3 regions of the Robertmurraya sp. genome follow, and region 3 is predicted to be linked to each of the others. Evidence: riboswitches for the same ligand, from Rfam matches in the RefSeq annotation. Region 3 holds a riboswitch; each other region holds the start of a gene.
What was found. A riboswitch is a leader RNA that binds a small molecule or an ion and turns the genes downstream of it on or off. The one in region 3 is predicted to bind S-adenosylmethionine.
Positions count from the first base shown of each region.

Region 1: it holds a riboswitch for S-adenosylmethionine, as region 3 does, so the genes downstream of both, ACGLXV_RS10400 (sugar ABC transporter substrate-binding protein) here and ACGLXV_RS09080 (homoserine dehydrogenase) in region 3, are expected to answer to the same signal.
Region 2: it holds a riboswitch for S-adenosylmethionine, as region 3 does, so the genes downstream of both, ACGLXV_RS06875 (methionine biosynthesis PLP-dependent protein) here and ACGLXV_RS09080 (homoserine dehydrogenase) in region 3, are expected to answer to the same signal.

Region 1 is NZ_JAKFCQ010000073.1:35,904-43,315, forward strand. It holds gene ACGLXV_RS10385 (squalene/phytoene synthase family protein) at 1-19, opposite strand, end outside; gene ACGLXV_RS10390 (ABC transporter permease) at 425-1,426, opposite strand; gene ACGLXV_RS10395 (sugar ABC transporter ATP-binding protein) at 1,428-2,930, opposite strand; gene ACGLXV_RS10400 (sugar ABC transporter substrate-binding protein) at 3,187-4,299, opposite strand; SAM riboswitch class I at 4,481-4,588, opposite strand; gene ACGLXV_RS10405 (cold-shock protein) at 4,988-5,188, opposite strand; gene ACGLXV_RS10410 (DNA alkylation repair protein) at 5,442-6,149, opposite strand; gene ACGLXV_RS10415 (anthrone oxygenase family protein) at 6,246-6,698, opposite strand; gene ACGLXV_RS10420 (DUF1801 domain-containing protein) at 6,737-7,390, opposite strand.
Region 2 is NZ_JAKFCQ010000055.1:57,253-64,664, forward strand. It holds gene metH (methionine synthase) at 1-708, opposite strand, end outside; gene ACGLXV_RS06865 (bifunctional homocysteine S-methyltransferase/methylenetetrahydrofolate reductase) at 686-2,551, opposite strand; gene metC (cystathionine beta-lyase) at 2,548-3,735, opposite strand; gene ACGLXV_RS06875 (methionine biosynthesis PLP-dependent protein) at 3,738-4,844, opposite strand; SAM riboswitch class I at 4,925-5,029, opposite strand; gene ACGLXV_RS06880 (hypothetical protein) at 5,196-5,432, shown strand; gene sda (sporulation histidine kinase inhibitor Sda) at 5,506-5,640, opposite strand; gene ACGLXV_RS06890 (gamma-glutamylcyclotransferase family protein) at 5,828-6,691, shown strand; gene ACGLXV_RS06895 (DUF6501 family protein) at 7,056-7,259, shown strand; gene crcB (fluoride efflux transporter CrcB) at 7,344-7,412, shown strand, end outside.
Region 3 is NZ_JAKFCQ010000069.1:11,453-18,864, reverse strand. It holds gene ytvI (sporulation integral membrane protein YtvI) at 1-878, opposite strand, end outside; gene ACGLXV_RS09085 (protein-glutamine gamma-glutamyltransferase) at 1,013-1,741, opposite strand; gene ACGLXV_RS09080 (homoserine dehydrogenase) at 1,845-3,122, opposite strand; SAM riboswitch class I at 3,187-3,300, opposite strand; gene ACGLXV_RS09075 (exonuclease domain-containing protein) at 3,374-4,102, opposite strand; gene ACGLXV_RS09070 (DUF294 nucleotidyltransferase-like domain-containing protein) at 4,092-5,063, opposite strand; gene ACGLXV_RS09065 (ammonium transporter) at 5,124-6,389, opposite strand; gene ACGLXV_RS09060 (DUF1836 domain-containing protein) at 6,618-7,187, opposite strand; gene trhA (PAQR family membrane homeostasis protein TrhA) at 7,325-7,412, shown strand, end outside.

The DNA.
Region 1 (7,412 bases), on a different contig from region 3:
GAAAAGTCTTTTCGTTCATTTTATAAATTTCCTCCATCTTTGAATGCTGCCTTTATTTTAAGCAACATGTTTTATTACAAGACCTTAGATAGTTTGTTTAGTTAATTTAAGTCTGCCCTACTTTTTTCCAGGTGGTATAACAAGGTGTAATAGAGCTTACACACTTTATCTCACTCTTTTAATTTAACTATAGTCAAATTATTCAATAATGGGATATAATTCACCTGCAAAAAATCAAAAATTACTCCATTGTCAACTTCACTTTCTTAATTTTACCATTTCCATCTAGTAACTTTTAAGACTAAATATATATTTTATGTTATGTGGAAAATATCCTTTACAACAAATCTGGGCCTTTGTTATAAGAAGGTGTTTGCGAATAAAAAATAGACCTATCCACATCGAATAGGCCCTCTTCAACTAACTATTTTTGTTTATAATATGTGATTGCCAGTGCAAATGCTAAGACCGTTCCCTTTACGATGTCCATTGCGTAGTAAGGAACGGACATCATCACGAGGCCGTTTGCTAAAATCCCGATTAACACTGCACCTACGAAGGTTCCGAATGCATTTGGTTTACCCGCACCTAAAACGGAAAATCCGATAAAAGCAGCTGCTACAGAATCCATTAAGTAAGGTGCACCTGAGTTGATTTCAGATGTCATAACCCTTGAAGCTAAGACAATCCCGCCTATTGCTGCAAAAAGCGCCGAAAGCAGGTAGGCTGCCACTTTGTATTTATTTACCGGTATTCCTGATAGTCTTGCTGCTTCCTTATTTCCCCCGATCACATACATGTATCTTCCGTGTTTTGTATACGTTAAAAAGATATGGACCACTACAACGACAACAACCATGATCAGAATAATCCACGGAACCTGACCGATTTTCGAAAAAAACGGACTAATAAGACCTTCTGCCATGGTCCCATCAGGCATCACCATATTTTGCGAAACGGTTGCTCCCTTTGTATAAGTCAATGCTGTTCCTTGAATAACGAACATCGTCGCAAGCGTCATTAACATATCAGGAATCCGCATTTTAACAATCATAATGGAATTCAATATCCCTACAATTAATGCTGCAGCTATTGCCGAAATAATGGCTACAAAGGTATTTTGAGAAAACCAGACGAACATGGAAATAACGATGGCGTTCGATAAGGATGCCACCGATCCAACTGAAAGATCGAAGCCATCAACAGTTAAACTAATTGTAATTCCGATTGCAATGATGGTTACAATTGAGATAGAACGCAGGATATTTACAATATTATTTCCCTGGATAAAAGCTGGATTGGCCAACGAAAATATGATAATGAGTGCAATGATCGTAATAATCGTTCCATATTTATAAAAAAATTGGAAAAGATCAAATGACGTTTTTGCCGGGGTCTGTTTCTTTGCTGTTATGTTTGCCTCCATCTTACCTGCCCCCTGTTGAATAGAATAATAGTTCCTCTTCATTTGTTGAGTTTGTTTCAAGTTCCTTCACTGACTTTCCATCATAAAGAACATAGACCCGATTAGTAATTCCCATGATCTCGGATAACTCAGATGATGCATAAATAATAGCCTTTCCGCGGCTTGCCAACTCAGCAATAAGGTTAAAAATGTCCTTTTTTGCTCCAACGTCTACACCTTTGGTCGGCTCATCAAAGATATAGACATCAGCCTCGGCTACCAACCACTTGCCAATTGCAACCTTTTGTTGGTTACCGCCAGAAAGATTTTGAACCTTTGTTTCTTCAGACGGTGTCTTTATTCCCAGACGGTTGATCATTGCTTTTGCAACTAACTTTTCTTTTTTGCGATCCAGAAAGCTCAATTCTTTTGAAAAACGTCCTAAATTCACTACGGATAAATTTGATTCTACCGATTCATAAACAAGAATGCCTTCTTTTCGGCGTTCTTCAGGGACCAAGGCAAGTCCATTCTTAACAGCTTCATACGGATTTTTTACGCTTACCTTTTTTCCGTTAACCTTGACTTCTCCTGCTATTAATTTGCCTTCAGCCCCGAACAGGGCTTTACAGAACTCCGTCTTACCGGCACCTACAAGCCCGGCGATTCCCACAATCTCTCCTGCTCTAACTTTCATGCTGAAATCTTTAATCTTCTCTCTATCCGTAAGTCCTTTTACCTCAAGAACTGTATTTCCAATGGTCATGGATTTTTCAGGAAACTGTTCACCGAGTTTTTGACCAAGCATATGCTCCACTACTTTGTTTTGGTTGGTATCCGAAATTCTCTGTTTCTCGACTACTTCCCCATTTCTCATAATCGTAATGTCATCACAAATCTCAAAAATCTCTGGAAGTCGATGCGATATAAAAATAATTCCAACATCACGTCTCTTTAATTCTTGTACTATACGAAATAATTCATTTGTTTCTGTATGACTAAGAGGTGCCGTCGGCTCATCCAAGATGAGGAATTTACATTCTTTCGACACTGCTCTGGCGATTAAAACCATTTGCTTTTCTGCCAATGTCAATTCACTTACTAGTTTTTTAGTAGGAAGAGACAAATTCATTTCCGCTAGGATGGTGGCCGCTTTCACATGCAGGCTTTTCCAATTGAACCATTGCTTCTTTCCCATGTTATGTACCGTGTCCATTAACATGATATTTTCAGCAACCGTTAAATAGGGGATAAGAGCTGTATCCACTTCCTGATATACAAGTTGAATTCCTGAATCCATGGCACTTTTTGGGGAACGAATGGTCATAGGCTGTCCATTCATTGTGATTTCACCAGTATAGTGGTCATATGCCCCTGAAAGAACCTTCATTAGCGTTGATTTCCCAGCACCGTTGGCTCCGATTAAGGCATGAGTTTTCCCACTTTCAACCGAAAAGTCCACCTCATTTAATGCTTTTACACCCGGAAATTCAATTGAGACATTCTTCATCTCTAAAGTGGTCATGATGTCACCGTCCTTTCAAAGAAAAGCGCAAGCGCCCGTTAAGTGACGTATGGACTGGAGCGCTCTGACTGAGATAAAGGAAACACGGAGAGCGTGAGCGATCCGATGTTGACTTATCATAGGGAGGAGAGCGAAGTACACTAGTCGCTGGGCGCTGGAGCTAGACACTGTTCAAAGTTCAATATTTTATTTATACTTTCTTCAAAGAAACACTCTCTTTATCTTGTGAAAAAGAGAGTGTCTATCAATAAGTCCCTTACTTCTTATAGTGTTCCTTCAGCGTCTTCATCCAGTCTTCTTCAAATTCCGTCGATTGGCCCCATCCTTCAATGATTTCAGTTAGATTGACCATATTAACAGGATCTTTTGACTTTTGAAGGTCTTCTTGAGAGATTAGTGAAGCTTCCAAATCATAAGTTTGTGGTGTTTCCTCGCCTGCTAATTTCTTCGCAAGTATTCTCATATTTACTGCACCAATCAACTTAGGATCAACAGCTGCCGTATATCTCCAAGCGCTGCCTTCTCTTTGGATTTCCTGCAAATCAGCATTAGAAACATCAATTCCATAGATTTTAACTTCTTCTCTGCCAGCTTCTTTTAACGCGCGTGCTGCACCGATGGCAAAAGCATCCCATGTTGCAAAAATCGCATCAAGTTCACCCTTAGGGTATTTATTCAACATCGCGGCAACGGCATTTTGGGTTTGAACACTAGTATCAGCTGCTGCTATCCCAAAGCGCTCCACTTCTTTAATTCCAGGGTTTTTCGCTAAAACATCTTCATAAACTTTATTTCGTCTAACCATCGGTGGGAATCCGTCCACCCATAGGTATGCAATATTGGCTTCCCCTTTTGTTTCTTTTACTAATTGGTCCAATGATAGAGTAGCTAACGCTTCATCATCTTGTGATACAAGAGTAACACCGTCAACACTAGTTAAATTTGCATTCGAGTCAAATGCGACTACGCTTTTTCCTGCGTCAACAATTTTCTGTATGTCATTAACGGTAGCATCATCATCACCGTGAGAAATAATAAATCCATCATAATCTTGATTTAACGCTTGGTTAATCGCATCATGAAATTTCGCTGTATCTCCATTTGCAGTAAATACATCCACTTGGAAACCGAATGCTTCACCTTCTTGTTTCGCACCAGCTAAGAATTGTGCTGTGTGATCGTCCCCACCAATTTTACGAATAACTTTGATTTTCGGCTGGTCTCCATTTGCAAAGCGTTCAGGTACACCTTCAATCGGTGTGTTCGATCCTGTTGCTTCCTTTGTTTCTCCCCCTGATGCACAGCCTGTAAGCAAAAGTGTTGCAGCGATTGCTGATACAAATGTACTTCTTAAAAAGTTCCTCTTCATGTTTTTTTCTCCCCTTTTTGTTTTCTATGCCTTCTTACCAACGTTGCTCTTAGGAGAGTTTTTTTATTTGGCTTTTAAAATTTGACTAGAGAGTAAATCAATAGCCCAGTTTAACACAGCCTAAAATATAAAAAACCTCTCCAGAAAAGAGAGGTTTCATCACAAAATAAGGACTACTCCTCTCTTATCTCTCAAAACAATTTCTTGTTTTGCAGGATTTAGCACCAATTCCATACGGAACGGTTGCTGGGCGTCATCGGGCCAGTCCCTCTGCCACTCTTGATAAGAGAACGTATTTATTCATTTACTTTGGTAAAGTATTAAACTTAATTTAATATTCTATTAACAAATTGTCAATAGTATTTTCAAAATATTATTAATAGAGATATTTTTCCAAAGACAGCCAGATATAACATCTGCCCATGTGTTAAGTTCATCAAAAGCCCCCACTATACTCAAATAAAGATTCTCACCGTCTACGACGAATTGGTGAACTATAGCGAAATTGAAAGCTATAATTAACACAAACATAATTAGGTGAATTCGTTATTATGTGATACACTTTATTTACCATTTGATTTACTTGCTTACATTGTGCCCTGCTCATTCAGTGAGTGGGGATCCTTGTATTTAAAAGAAAAGAAAAAAAACAGACTCTAAAAAGAGCCTGCTTAGTTTGTTTTTATTATTAAGCTTTACGCACGTTAGCTGCTTGAGCTCCACGTTGGCCTTGCTCAACGTCAAAAGTAACTGCTTGACCTTCGTCTAAAGATTTAAAACCTTCGCCTTGGATAGCTGAGAAATGAACGAATACGTCTTCTCCGGCTTCACGCTCGATAAATCCGAAACCTTTTTCTGCGTTAAACCATTTTACTTTACCTTGTTCCATTTTGTTTCCTCCTGCTGTGTGATTTTCACACAATATGTTACTATCCTTGGACTCAGTGATCATCAAGACGAAAAGTTAATCTTATACTATCCTTTACACCGAACAAAAATAATTCTTCTAAAGTTTAACATTTTTTATAAGAATTTGCAAGAAGACAACTGACTTATAATTTCTCAGAAAACTACCTCTTTCAGTATATCAACAAAAAAGAGTGTCAATCCTTCTGGAATCACACCCCGATTTGAAACTATTTTTAACATCTTACATATTTGCGCTTGAAACCAAGCTTTCCTCTATCCATTTCTTTTTGAATACTTTCGAAAGCGTTTAGGAAACTGCTTTTTTTATTGTCCCGTTTGACTTCTACAATTCCTATTTCCTTTGAAATTTCGACTGCCTTTTCATGTTGTGGCAAATAGGAAATCCCCACGGTGTATACGAAATTATTCATAGCTGATTTGGTTCGCTCTGGCGAATCATGAATCGTATTTTTCACCATATCAAGCATATTGGAAATCTTGCTTTCGGAAAACTCTTTGTCTTTTCGATTCCCTAAAAGCCAGCAGTAGCAACTCCATCCGGCTGACATTCTCAACTCGTCACCGCTTGCAATCCATTTATCAGCAACGTCCTGTGCAATATCTGACTCTGATAAAGTTACTGCCACCACATAATCAGACACCATATAAAAATACGCCCCATCCATCCAACGATCAAAGTCCGACTCAGTCATCGCTTTTGGGTCTGCAATAATGCCTGCAAAATACATTGCATCGTAGTTACCTGTGGCATAAAGCTCGTCAGCTAAATCTTGATTTATTTTTATTTTCTTTGCGATTGGTTTCATTGCACCTGTAGCCACGCCAAAAACTGGCTCGTGCGCACCATTGGATATGTACATTTTTTTAGTTCGTTCCTTACCGAGGGCTTCAAGTTCCTTCATAACTGTTTCGAAATCCATAGTTTTGTACTTCCTTCCTTAATATTACCTTTTTAATTATAAACAACTAATATTATAAAAAATAGTTACGGGTAAATAGATTAGATCTGACAATTCCTAATTTGAAACCGATAAACAAAGTAACACGAAACCAATAAGAAGCAACCAAGATCGAATAGATTGAAAGAACATCCAACGTTTTCTTATCTCCATCCAATCAGTGGGTGGATGATCGGCATCCCATTGTTGAATTTCCCTGTTAATTGGAACATTATATTTAATAGTTAATACTGTTGCTAAAATAAACATCGTGGCAGTAGAAAAACGGATAGTAAGTTCGAAACCACCTATTTGATTAGTAAATAATGCGTATATTACGGTTAGAATTACACTTAAAGGCATTAATATGGGCATAATGAGTCCATATGTTTTCAGTGAATCTTGTTCAAAACGTATATGGTACTTTTGCGGTAAATGACGGATAACTGGATGTACTAAGGCAAATGAAGTAAACTCAGCACAGGCAGTGAATCCAGCTACTATCAAAGTAATAAAACCTAAAAAATCCAAATTAATTATCTCCTAAAATTCAATTAATGATATGCTACTTATCGAATGTTCTTGTGCGAGCCGTCACAGGAGGGCATTTTTTGAGATAGTCCACAAGTGCAATCCTTTAATCCCTTTCCACTGAGAATTTTCTCCATACAATTTTCAACCCTTGACACTCGAGTTTTGGATTGTTTCGGTTGAGAAAAATAAAGAATGTATGCTCTTTGCCGTCCCGGCGTCAATGCTTCAAAAGCAGTTTTCAAGTCTGGTGTTTCATCGAATTTATTTTGAAGTTCTTCCGGAATGATGAATTCTGTATTCTTTTTTAAAGTCACTTCCAAACCGGCTTTTTCAACTTCAATGGCTTCAAGAATGTATTCTTTCAAAATGGGTTCTAGTTCAACTATTTCTTGAAGATTGGTGAATCGAATTTGGCGTGCCGCCTGTACATTCTCGGTTTGTTGGACAAGAATTCCATGGGGATCTTTTAATAAAGCACCTTTGTGAAACAGAAGCGCACAATATTCTTTAAATCCATGTATTAAAACGATGTTTTTTTTCTCAAACGTATAACACGGATGCATCCACTTAAACTCTTCAGTCAGATCACAGTCAAGAACAATATGTCTCAACCTCTCAGATTCTTCCTTCCATTTTTTAGTTTCACTTAAATAATCATCAACTTTTGGATTCATTCTACTATTTGTCATCAAGGTACCTCTTTTCAATTTT
Region 2 (7,412 bases), on a different contig from region 3:
ATCCTGCATGAACTCAGGTCCTGTTGCACAATTTAGTCCAACTGCTATAGGGTTCATATGTTGAATGGAAATATAAAAGGCTTCAATGGATTGACCAGCAAGTGTTGTTCCCATCGGTTCAATCGTCCCTGAAATCATAATAGGAAGCTTGCGGTTACGAAGGTCGAAGGCTCTTTGGATTCCTAAAAATCCAGCTTTTACATTTAACAAGTCCTGGCTAGTTTCAAGAAGCAGTAAATCTACATCACCATCTAGAAGACCGAGTACCTGCTCCTCATATGTTTCAACTAAAGCAGAAAAGGTTGTACCACCTGTTACACTTAATGTTTTGGTTGTAGGACCAAGGGACCCTGCGACAAAGCGAGGCCACTCAGGTGTAGAGATTTGATCACACGCCTTTCTTGCTAGCTTGGCAGCGACCACATTAATTTCATACGCTTTAGAGCCTAAATCGTATTCATCCAATACTAGACTAGTGGCACCGAATGTATTGGTTTCAATAATATCGGCTCCAGCACGTAAGTACTCTAGGTGAATTTTTTCAATCACATCAGGGGCGGTGAGGTTTAATATTTCATTGCAACCCTCATACTCTTCTCCACCAAAATCCTTAGCTGTTAATGCTTCTTGTTGGAGCATCGTACCCATCGCACCATCCATGATGAGAATTCGTTTATTTAGTTGTTCATTTAACGATGCTGTTTGCATTCAGCTTCCTCCTTAACACTTGGCTGTTTATCGTATTTGTATAGGTAGCGAGCTGTGCGGTCATTTCATATCGCATAAAAGGAGTTATTAAATAAATTCCATTAAACAATTCAGAAGCTGCGTCAATCAATGACTTAGTAATAGCGATTCCTTCATTAGTTGATTGAACAGGATCATCTTTTAAAGAAGCCATCAACTCTCTAATAGAATCAGAAATTTTTATTCCAGGTACCTCGTTATGAAGAAACTCCGCATTTTTACTCGATGTTAATGGCATTAACCCAATGTAAATAGGTTCGTTGATATGCCTAGTTGCATGGTAGATCTCTAATAGTTTTTCCTCTGAATACACGGGTTGAGTAATAAAGTAATCTGCTCCATACTTTGCTTTCTTTTCCATACGTAAAACAGCTTTATCTATATATTTTACATTTGGATTAAATGCGGCAGCAACAGAAAATACACCTTTTTCACCTAAGTCCTTGCCAGTAGGGGACAGACCTTCATTAAACTGCTTAATCATGCTAATGAGTTCGAATGAAGAGACATCATATACCGATGATGCACCAGGGAAATCACCGACACGGGCAGGGTCGCCTGTAATAGCTAAAATATCATGTAATCCCAGGGTATGAAGTCCCATTAGATGAGATTGAAGACCAATAATATTTCGATCACGACAAGTAATGTGAACAAGTGGTCGTAAGCCGATATTTGTTTTTGTCAATTGAGCCAAGCTAGTATTACAAATTCTTGGAGACGCTAGTGAATTATCAGCTAATGTAATAGCATCAACACCGGCTTCCTTAAGCGCTTGAGCTCCTTCAAAAAATTTCTTTGTGTTCAGCTTTCGAGGTGGGTCCAATTCAACAATGACTGATGATCTTTCTTTAACAATTTCCTGTAGAGGACGTTCCGTACGTTTTGGTTGTACAGATTTCACTTGAACCACTTCTTTTTTTACTTCCACTTGCTTTTCAGTCACAGGTGAGGTTCCTTTTAGCTCTGAAGCAAAGGCCTCAATATGGGCTGGAGTCGTACCACAGCAGCCTCCTAAAAGGCGAACACCTTGAGATCTGAATTCCTGAGCACTTTTTCGGAAATAATCCGCATCTCCTTCATAATGGAATTTTCCATCAGTGTACGTAGGAAGACTAGCATTTGGGTACGCGGATAAAAGCGCCGTTTTAGGTAATTCAACTTGTTCCAAGCTTTCAAGCATATGATGGGGACCAAGTCGACAGTTCACACCCACTACATCAGCACCAAGATTCTCTAAACGTAAAAGAGCTTCATTAATGGGCGTTCGGTTTTGCATAATGCCAGGGACCTGCATGGAAACTTGAGCAATAATAGGTAAATTTGTTTCCTTTCTCGCAATAGAAAGGACTGCTTCGATTTCATCTAAATCGTAGTAAGTTTCAAGTAACAGGCCATCAATATCTTCAAGCAATAAGTAATGTAGTTGCTGTGAAAAGCTTTGGACAATTTCCTCTAAAGAAAACGAGTTGTGTCGGATGCCACGGTTACCACCAATGGTTCCTACAACAAAGCTTTCATTTGTAATAGCTTGTTTCGCAATTTTTACGGCAGCACGATTAATTTTTTCTACAGAATCTTCAAGGCCATATCTTTGTAGCTTTAAGGAGTTGGCAGCATACGTGTTCGTTTGAATAACATCCGCTCCAGCTCGTAGATAGGCCTTATGGATGTTTAAAATATCATCCGGATGCGACAAGTTTAACTCTTCAAAACAACTATCCGTTCCATAAGAGTAGAGAAGGGTACCCATTGCACCATCACCAATGACAATGTCTTTTTTCAGTTTATCTAAAAGGCTCATCTTACTTTCTCTCCTTGGCTCTTCGCGGCTATCGTTTCAAGGGCAGCCGTGAAGTCTTTAATGATATCATCTGGATGTTCTAGGCCAACAGAAAGGCGAAGGAGACTTTGGCTGATTCCTCTTTTTAAACGTTGTTCAATCGGCATTGCCGCATGTGACATTTTCGCTGGGTAAGAGAGGATCGATTCAACAGCTCCTAAGCTAACAGCAAATACAGGGATCTCTGTTAATTCAACAAATTGTTTTACGGCTTCTTCACTTTCAAGTTCGAACGAAAGAACGGCACCGGCACCTTCTGATTGTTCTTTTTGTATTTCGTACTGTGGATGATCAGTAAGACCAGGGTAGTACACTTTTTTCACAGAAGGATGGTTCTGCAAGAAGTGTGCTATTTTTAGCGTAGATTTCATTGAGAAGTCCATCCGAACCGATAAGGTCTTCATTCCTCGTAACACTAACCAAGCATCTTGAACGCCTAACACAGCGCCAAAAGAGTTTTGTAAAAATCCAATCTGTTTAGCAAGGTCAGGATCGTTTACAACGATTGCACCAGCAACTACATCACTATGACCAGAAAGAAACTTCGTGGCACTATGAAGCACTACATCCGCACCAAGAAGTAAAGGCTTTTGTAGAGCAGGTGTTAAAAATGTATTGTCAACAAAGGTTAAAGCTCCAACACTTTTCGCAATGTCACTGATGGCTCGAATATCCGTCACCTTTAAAAGCGGATTCGAAGGAGTTTCTACATAGAAAACCTTCGTATTCGGACGAATCGCTTGTTTTACAGCTGTAAGGTCCGTCATATCAACAAATGTATGCTCGATTCCAAAACGCGAAAGGACTTCCGTCACCATTCTGTAGGTCCCACCATACACGTCTTCCGTGATCACTACATGGTCTCCTTGAGAGAGAAGGAGAAACGCAGTCGAAATGGCTGCCATACCTGATGAAAAGGCATATCCGTTTGTGCCTTCCTCAAGGTTTGCAATGACTGTTTCAAAAGCTTCACGAGTTGGATTCGCGCTTCGTCCATAGTCGTATTTTCCAAACTCATCCACGCTGTGCTGATGAAAGGTGGATGCATGTTGAATAGGAACGGAAACAGCACCGTTAGTAGGATCAAATTTATGTTCATTATGAAGTAGTTTTGTTTCAAATGAGAAATTGTGTTCTTTTGTCATTTTTATGCCTCCGAACTTAAACGAGTAAGAGCTTGGTCAATATCTTTAATTAAATCCTCCACGTCTTCAATACCAACAGAGAAACGAAGCAGGCGATTACAAACACCAATTGAAAAACGAATTTCTTCCGGAATATCCGCATGTGTCTGTGTAGCTGGGTATGTAATGAAGCTTTCTACACCCCCAAGACTTTCTGCAAACGTAATAAGGTTAAGATTTTGTAAGAATGAATTAACCCACTCTTCTTTTTTAATTCGGAAGGAAAGCATGCCGCCACGGCCAGGGTATAGAACATCTACTACATTTTCATGATTCTTTAAGAAGCTTGCAAGCTCTCTTGCATTTTTTTCATGCTGTTTCATTCTAAGTGCTAAAGTCTTCATCCCACGAATAAGAAGCCAAGAGTCAAACGGACTTAAAACAGCTCCAATAGAGTTGTGGTGGAATCCAAGCTGTTCACAAACCTCTTTTCCTTTCCCGACGATCAAGCCAGCTAGCACATCATTATGTCCACCTAAGTATTTGGTAGCACTATGAATGACAATATCAGCTCCAAGCTCAATCGGTCTTTGAAGTAATGGAGTGTAAAACGTATTGTCGACAATTAATAAAATATTATATTTCTTCGCTAGTTCAGCAACCGCTTGAATATCTGTTTCTTCCATTAAAGGATTGGTTGGTGTTTCAATGAATATGGCTTTCGTTTTTTCTGTAATGGCCTGTTCGATAATGCTCACATCATGAGTTTGTACATACGTACTCGAAAGTCCCCATTTTTTAAATCCTTGCTCTAGAATTCGATAGGTTCCACCGTATAAATCTCTTGAAACGATCCATTCATCGCCAGATTCAAAGAGTGCAAGAATGGTAGTGATTGCAGCCATTCCAGAACTACAGGCAAATCCTTGATCACCGCCTTCTAAATCTGCAATTGCCGCCTCTACAAGTTTTCTTGTTGGATTACCTGTGCGAATATAATCAAAGCCAGTTGATTGGCCAATTCCTTCGTGTCGATAAGCTGTCGAAAAGTAAACAGGTGGGTTTACTGTCCCAGTTTGAGTTTCACTTCTGTTCCCGATCTGTGCTACCTTTGTTTCGTTTTTGTACATTTTAGTCTCTCCCAACATCCAAATAATAAAAAAAAGTCTTCTCTCTAAGAAGAAGACTTTGTTATCAACATGAGCCATTCTTCTTATCTTCCAAGTAAAATACTTGCTGGAATTAGCACCTTTTCAAAAAATTGATGGTTGCTGAGGCTTCATAGGGCCAGACCCTCGACCTCTCTTGATAAGAAATCAAAACATTTAATTTTTTCTAACTTTACTACAGTAAATCGCTAAGTGTCAATCTTTTTTACAAATTAACGACAATTTTGTTCACAATTTCCTAAAATTTACTATATGAATATTCAGAACATTTAATATATAATGGGTTTGAGAACAAAAAGTGGAGGGAAATTCATGCAAACGAAAAGCAGATGTCATCATCGGTATATGTTGAGTGAAGACGCCTTTTTTGTTACCGAAGATGGAATTGAATTGTTTATTTCAAGTGAGAGTCTTCAAGGTTATCCTGTAGGTGGTCACGTGGATTTTCCTCTTGAAATGAGAGAAATGAATGAATCAGCTCAAAAGGAGAAACGACTCTCCAGTCACCCACCGCAACAACTTTACTTAAATATGATCGATCAGTTATAGACGGGGAAACCCGTCTTGTTTATTTTCGTACGATATATAAAACCACCGGCACATGGGAGCCGGTGGTTGTGTCCTACGATTTAATTGTCGGTTTCAAATTTCTTTTCTCAATTTCCTTCTTCAAAAACTTCGCCCATTCTTTATCCTTACCTGACTTTAATGCATTCCGATACGAGACAACTAACATTTCATTACTCATTATCTTCATTTGCAAGCCTCCTTAAATGGACTGAATTTTCTAGCTTTTTACCATTGTATCGGGTTTTAATCCATTTGAAAACCCAAAACTCCATATTTATTGCCATAAAATTATTAATATTCTGTTACAGGATTTTCACGTAATGATTTTTTTCATGATAAAATATGGTAAATAGTTTGTATGATGGGGGAGAAGGATGGATACGATTACACTTTTTGTTTATGGTACATTACGACGACATGAAACGAATCATGGATTAATCAGGGAAGCTACTTGCATAGCTGAACAGGCGTGGGTAAATGGTGTGCTTTTTGATACAGGTAACGGTTATCCTACCCTCGAACTTAATGAATCTGGTAAGGTGCATGGAGAGTTATATGAAGTTAGTAAAAACCTTTTACCTCAGCTCGATGCATTGGAGGATTATGAAGAGGGTAAAGAGTCTAATTTGTATGACAGAACAAATGTAACCGTTCATACTGATAAAGGCACTAAAGTAGCGCTAGTGTATGTGAATGTGGACGAATCAAGCAAGTTCGAAAAAATCACCCACGGAGATTGGAAGTTACATAGGTTCATGAAAAATCGTCCTGAACAAGTATACTACTTTGCATATGGTTCATGTATGGATGATGAACGATTCCGAAAAGCGGGGGTGGATCACTGTTTTAAAAATCTCGTCGGTGCTGCCGTACTAAAGGGATACACCATGAAATACCTTTTCAGAGTAAGTGATGGCGGAAGAGCAGATATTGTGGAAGATGGTGGTGAAACCGAAGGGTTGGTTTACTTAACTCCATATGAAGGGGTCGAGTATTTATTTGCTAGAGAGGGGTTTTATGGAGGATGGTATCGCCCTACCTTTGTAGATGTGGACATCGATGGGGAAACGTTTACGGATGTTTTGACATTTCATGTGTATAACAAAATGCCCGAAGTGTCACCACCCGAACATTATTCGACCGAAATCCTTAGAGGGGCAAAAGGAAGATTGAGCGAGCGATATTATCAATATTTACAAACGGAGCTTAATCGTCTAAAAAAGTCGAGCCATAGTTAATTTTTTATTGTACATCGGTTTAATACGAGTATCCATTGTGGTAAACACTTAATATCACCAACTTAAGGAAGTGGGTCAGAATATGAGTGGAAATCGAGACAATGGCTATTATGAGCTGGTGTATAATAATCGACAATACAACTATCTAGAGTTTATTAGATTAGATACAATATGTGAAATTAGTTATATAACTTTAAAAAATATCTTAACAGGCGAATTTTTCACCTTTGAAGAAAACAAAGTTCGAAAAGTGACAAAAAGAAATTTTCGAATTAGATCTTTTAAGAAGCATTTATTAGAAAAAGTTGCTAAGTAGTTACTTCCTTTCTATAATAAGATAGATAATGTAAAAGGAGTGACTGTAGTGATTCATCTAAAATGGTCAGAGTCAGAAACAATAAAAAAGGTAACTTGTGTTCACACAAAAGCTGAAAAATATATTGTTGATAATAAATTAACACCAGGAAATGTGTACGAAGTAAAAAATGAAACAGAAGAATTTTACTTTATTATAGATAATAGTGGAAAAGTTGGCGGCTATTACAAGGATTATTTTAAAGAAGCTTAACATCGGACTACATAATACTGTTAGCATGGTAGCTAACAGTATTTTCTTTTAATCTGTCATTTTTCTAATAATAGGGTGGATGATATGAAGTTATTATTTGTAGGGATCGGTGGCTCCATTGGAAGTGTGTTGAGATATAGTATTTACTACAAT
Region 3 (7,412 bases):
CTCGAATATACCTTCGGCTCAATGATCCTTCTAATTACTGTGATTAACCCGAACAAAATAATTAAGCCTACTCCTAGCAATTGATTTTCCTGTAAAATTGCCACAATTCCCCAAGGAACTAAAACAGAGCCTGTACCCAAAATAGGTAATATATCAACAATGACTATTAATAATGATAAAAGAGTTTTATTTGAAACCCCTAAAATCCATAATCCTGTGAATGCCATCACAAAGGTAATTACACTTAAAAATAGCTGAGCCTTTATAAACCCAACCCCCGCCCATGTAAGCTGGTTAATGACAAGGGATGCTTTCTTTAAACTTCCCTCCGTTAGATGTCTTTTTATATTTTCTTTTAATCTAGGTAGCTCTAAAGAAAACAGGAATAAAGCAACCAAGTATACTAAAAATTCAATTAAAAAACCAGGAATGGCTGTTAATAAAGATATGATGGTTTCAAACATAGTTTGTAAGAAGGCATCTAAGGAAGCGATACTTGACTCTATTGTGTTTTCCATCGATTTCAACACTTCTCCTGGAAGTGTTTGTAAATATCTTTCTAAGCTACCCATTATTGGTAAAAGTGTACTCCGATAAAAATCCTTTACAAAAGTCGGAGTGCTCTCTGACAAACGAAGAGTTTGTTGAATGATTAGAGTAAAAAAGTGATAGCCAATGATTACTAAACCTAATATGTACGTTAAGAATGATGCTAATACAGCATGCACTCGTGCAATCCTAAGTTTATTTTTATAAAACTCAACTAATCCTTCTAAAAATATAGCTGTAACTAAAGCAAAAACTAATGGCAAACTATACGGCAGTATGAAAAAGCCAACACTGCACAAGATAATAACGATAAGAAGCTTTTTTAGCATGTATTTCTCTCCTACTTTCCTTCCATAGTATTAGTATACAGCGATTTTCATATGGAAAAAAGAGTTAACATGAAATAAATATAAAAGGACAATGACCTTTTCTAACAAATGATCATTTGTCCTTTTCCAATTAATTATATCTGCTTAGAAAACTGTGATAAATACTTATAATTTAAACGACTATGCTGGTGTATTAAGTGAGCAGATTTCGTGGCACCTGCTTTTCGCAATGTATTTAGGGCTTTAATCGTTTCTTCCGCTGTACCAATTCCAATTCCATGACCAAAATATTTATCTTCACCTAAAAATACAACATTTTCTCCTATCCAAACCGGATTATCATAATCTGGATTGAAAAAATACATTACATCCCCCGGAATAAAATCCGAGCCGACTTTTGTAATAATTCCTAGGTCCTCATCATAGCTCCAATCCCAAATGAGAAGATGATTAAAAAGCCCATTAAAAGATCTCTCGTCAATGGATTGAAGAACAGCATAATAAAATATTACAACAATGGCCGTCGAACATTCAAAACCGTACTCTGTCCCATTATGAAAAATATCTTTTATCGCATCGGAGGGCAATACATTTGGCTTAAGCATATAACCTCTTGATGTTTTCAACCAATACATGGAGTTGAACTTTGATGTTTGAAATATAGAAAATTCTACTTCACTTTCGTTCAATGCAATGGCACTATTCATCATGTTTTCTCGTAACATCAATTCAAACAAAAGCTCTTTATTATGAACATAACTATGCACTTCACTACTGTTCTTTAAGTAGTGAAAAATTTCTGCTTGTTTGCTGGATAATTGAAAAGGGGGTATCTCTACATTCATTCCCGCAACGATAATCACAAATCCTTGACCTCCTTTCTCCATTACTACATGCTATGCTTCAATGGGAAAAGAGGCATCCATATTACGATACAAAAAAAGACGCAATAATTATGCGTCTTCCCTAGAAACTATTAACTACATTCAAATGATCTCTTTTTATACCGATCGGTGATACTGGATACCGTTTAAATAAGACAGGTAGATTTATACGTTCTAGCTCTCCTTCGTATAATAAGCTTCCGTATATACTACCATCAAGCTCTTTAACAACTTCTTGAAGGATATTTACATACTTTGAGTTTTCATTTAAAACCGCTTTTAAGCTAAGCCATTCCTCCTTATTTTGGAGAGGAAATACCGCTAATTGAATTCTTTTGTTAATCTCTTTTTCATTTTGAGTTTGATAGCTATATCGATGAACTTTCTGCAACGGTTGTTTTTGTTGTTCAATTTGCACTAAATCTTCAATCATAGCACTTGCAGTAGCCTTTGAACCAGCTCCTGGTCCTTGAAGCATAAGAGTCCCAACCAAATCCGTCTTAATAACAATGCCATTGTCTACTCCCTCCACATTGTAAAGAGGATGTTCTGAGCTTACAAACGTGGGCTTTACTGTTGCTTTGATTCCCTCATCTTCTCTTTTCAAAGAGGCCAGCAGCTTTAGCCTTAATCCATGCACCTCACCTAAGGCTAGATCTTCTAATGCGACTTGTTCAATCCCGATTCTTTCAACCTTTTCCCAGTCGGGCTGCTCATGATAGATTAAACTGCTTAAAATCATTTGCTTGTAGAAAGTATCTCTACCAGAAATATCACTTTCTGGGTTAGCCTCTGCGTAACCGAGTTGCTGTGCCTCTTGCAGGCAATCTTCAAAGCTTAATTTCTCATTTCTCATTTTCGATAGAATGTAATTGCTCGTTCCATTCAAAATACCCTCTAGAACTAAAATCCCATTCACTTGAAGGAGCTGAATAATCGTTCTAAGTAAAGGAATCCCTCCCGCAACGGCTGCCTCAAACGTTAAGAACTTACCTTTATTTAAAGCATATTCCGATAGCTCCTCACCACGATTAGCAAGCAATTCCTTGTTTGCACTTATGACATGACAGCCACGATCTAAAAATAACTGTATATAGGAATAGGCTGGTTCAATACCAACAATCGCTTCGAACACATAGTCTATTTTTGGGAGAGCTAGGATTTCGTCAATCTTTGTAGTTACAATAATATTCTTGGGAATCTGACGTTCCTTTTCTGTCTTCACTAAAATACCAACTATTTCAACCTTCTTACCAATTACCTTTTCCAGCTTCTCCTGATGAGTATGAAGGATAGAATCATATACACCTGAACCTACCGTACCAAATCCTAAAAGAACCACTTTCACCGTTTCCATCATGTTTTCCTCCTCTGATAAAATAAAAAACCCTCTTCCAAAGAAGAGGGTGTATTGTTATCATCTCTTCTTATCTGTCAAAGCACAATTGCTTTGCAGGAATTGGCACCGTGTTTTCTATAAAAAGAAAATCGGTTGCCGGGTATCATCGGGCCAGCCCCTCCACCACTCTGGATAAGAAATCCAATATTCAATTTATTTATGGATAATAATAGCACAAACTTTTTTTAAAAGTAAAGAAGAATTATAGAATCTTACAATTTTGCCATAAGATTATATATATCTTGAAGAGTCTCATATCCCTTTTGCTGAGCTTTATCAATAAAAATACACCACAGAACAGCTGTCAATTTAGCGTCTCCTAGTGCATGATGTCTATCCACTACTTCTATCCCATACCGCTCGCAAATATCCTCAAGCTTGTTTTGGGTTAATTCCGGATCGGCAACTCTTGATAGAAATGACGTATCAATGATGCGATGTTTTTGAGGGGCTTTGAATTGTTTCCAGTTCGCTGCTTGCAAGAAATTTTTTTCATGATTTGAATGGTGTGCAACAAGTGGCGTTCCTCTAGCAAAGTGATAAAAATCCAGCAGAACATTTGATAACGGCGGCGCACTCTTTAGCTCCTCTTCAGAAATTCCTGTTAACTCCTTCACCTGGACTGGAAGTTCTTTATCATATTGAACTAAAGAATAAAAGGACTCGGTTTCTTTCACATACGCACCTTTTGTCTTTATAGCACCTATAGACAAAATTTCATCGCCTTTTTCAGGAAAGAAACCTGTTGTTTCAAGGTCAAAAACCGTCACCTCTAATTCAGACAATGGAATCAGTAAGGCATTGTCTGAATTCAGTTCTTTTTGAATTTGACGCAAAAAGGCAACATGCTGACCGTTTTGTCCCTGTAAGCCACTATATACATTTGTCCCCAGTTTCCCCTGGATTCCCCTCACAAAATGAATAAATGGTTCAAACGCCATGATTTCCACCCTTTTCAATCATTCTTTGAACGTATTGCTGCAGCTTCTTTCCATCTTTCAGTATCTTTTTAATTAGTTTTTGATTGTCTTTCGTAAGTTTTTTTACATACAAATAGTGGGAATCATCATAAGAAGCCGTAATAGAAAGGTGATCTAATCGGAACTGAAGAAGTTGCGAAAAATTCTCCTGATATTGAGATAACTCCTCATACTTCTCTAATTTGTTTAGCTCTTTTAATCTGCCTATTGTACTAGTCTCGATTATTCCTTCTTTCCACGCCAATAGCCGAACTGCATTCACATATGGTATAAAAGCAGAATACTTCAAATCAATAGCTCCAGCATGTATTCCCTTCTCCTCAACAATGATTTGTCCTAGTGGACCAATTGTCTTTTTTACATGTTTTACATTTTCTAATAATCGGCCTAAAAATTGAGGATGGGAATGGCTATATTCGTGGATCACGTTTTTTAGATGGTAAAGGAGGTCATGGTCACCTACAAGTTTTCTAGCATCATAAAAAATTTGCAAATTACGAATCGAAACCCAACTGCTCTCCTCCATCCAACTTACCACCTGTTTATTCCAGCTGGCAGCTGTTTGACACCATAGTGGATTTGAACTCATTACCTTACCATCGCAAAATGGGTAACCAACTATTTGTAATCCAATTGATAATTCATTTCCTAAATCACTAAAATAAGAACCAGCCTCTTGACTATCGTCTTGAAAAATAATCCCATGATCTTGGTCACTTATTATTCCTTGTTCAAATCGTCCCCCGCTACCAGTAATAAACCATACAAAGGCACACGGAGGTTCAGCATTCATTCGGGCACTCGCAGCCTTAAATACCTTAATCATAATCTCGTCGTGGAACTTATTTAGAGAATCTGAATTTGATATATACTCTGCAACATGAGTTTCTTTCCATAATTTTATTGATTCATATGAACTCAAATCCTACACGCCCTTTAAGTAGATAAGGAAAGCCCCATAAAATGAGGCTCTCCTTATTAATTATGAAGAAACTTTTTGATTTTCACTAGTTAAAAATACTTCTGGGTATCCGTAGCTACCATGTTCACTTACATCTAGACCCATAATTTCTTCTTCTTCAGTTACACGTAATCCTCCAAGTACTTTCTTTGCAATCACTAGGATAACAAATGAGACGACGAATGCATATAAACCTGATACACCAACACCCATTGCTTGAACTCCAAGTTGCTCTAAGCCACCGCCATAGAATAAACCAGGCTTACCAACTGTCGCTAATTCTGGTGTTGCAAAAAAACCTGTTGAAAGTGTTCCCCATACCCCAGCCGTACCATGTACAGATAAGGCAAAGATCGGGTCATCAATTTTACGTTTTTCAAAGAATCTCGCGCTATAGAATACTAGAATTCCAGCTACAAATCCGATAACAACTGCTGCCCACGTATCAACGAAAGCACATGATGCTGTAATAGCAACCAGACCTGCGAGTGCACCATTTAAAATAGTTGGAATATCTGATTTTCCTAATACAACCCAAGAAATAATTAGTGCTGCCACTGCACCCGCACCCGCAGCTAAATTCGTGTTAAGTGCTACAAATCCAAAGAATCCAGCATCAACCGAAACGGTACTACCAGCATTGAATCCAAACCAACCTACCCAAAGAATAAGAACACCTAATGCTGTGAATACTTGGTTATGTCCATAAATATTATTTGCTGAGCCATCTTTGTTATATTTCCCAATACGAGGCTTTAATAGAATAGTAGCTGCTAGTGCCGCCATCGCTCCCGTTAAGTGAACAACTGTTGAGCCAGCAAAGTCTTGCTTACCATGTTCCGCTAACCAGCCACCGCCCCAGATCCAATGAGCAACGACCGGATAAACTAATGCTGAGAACAATACTGTAAAGATTAAATATACGGATAATTTTGCACGTTCAGCAAAACCACCAAGAGCAATTGTTATGGCAATTCCTGCAAATGCTAATTGGAATAAGAAGAATACTGAAGAATTAAGTGCTAAATCTAATTCTGCTCCACCATAGAAAAAGTTTGAAGCACCAACAAAGAAGTTAGCATTGTCACCAAAAATAAATCCAAAACCGACTGCCCAGAATACTAATGAAGCTAAACCGAATGTAAAAATGGTTTTACCAGCAATATGACCAGCGTTCTTCATTCGAGTGGAACCTGCTTCTAGCATGATAAATCCACCGATCATGAAGATAACTAAGACTGCTGATACCATTACCCATAGACTGTTCATTAAGTAGTTTACATCCATTTTTCTTTTCCCCCTTAATATTTGTTGTGTAACTTTACTTAACATTATAATGTCATAAAATATAACATCAGTTCGATTAAGTTTATTTTAAACGATATCTATAAAGAGTCAATATTATTTACAAACATTCTGAAAATACCATGTTAGATAATCTAACAATCAATATATGTAACCCCTTTCTTTACGATTTGACAACAAAAAACACCATCTTCCACAAGGAAAACGGTGTTATTTCGTGCTTATTTCATCAACAAGTTTTTCAGCTACTCGGCGATAATGATTGCTAATATTAATTAATGAGGCGATAAGGAGAACATTTTTTAAATAAAGATTATCTTCTTCAGTAGTATCTTCCATTTCTTCAATCACATCTTGCCAGTGTGACTTTACCTCTTCGTGAAAAGATGTAACATTTTTCATAGCCAAATTTAGGTAGGATGTATAGAATTTCTCTAAATCCAGATTACCTGATTGGATACCATCATTTAAACCAACTAATGTTGTTTTAATATCATTAATAGACAAGCCACCCTTAAGCTGGAATATGAGACTAATAAGTATAAGATGCTCCTTTGAATACTTCTTATTTTTTATCGGAATGAACAATTTATCCTTTGCGTAATTGTTTATCATTGTTTTCGTTAATAATTTCTCATCTTTATTTCTTTTCGTATCATTAAATTTCTGATCAAATAATTGAATAACTTGATCCATATATAAATCAATTGCTGGAATATCGTCCATTGTAATTTGTTGCTGCAATCCTAGCTCGTCTATAAGCTCATCAAGATGTTTCATAATACTCTCCTTTTTTCTTCTATCTACATTTCAATTTTACTTCACAATTCATTATTAGTAAATGTTGACTAGTTGTTGTAATACGTATACTATAATAAGTAGTTATAAAAACTACATGTAAAAAAGGAGAGAAGCACATGCTTTCTTATATTAGAGAACCTATCAATGGTCTTACCCATTTGGCAGGAGCCATTCTTTCGTTTATCGCCCTCTTAGCGTTGGTGA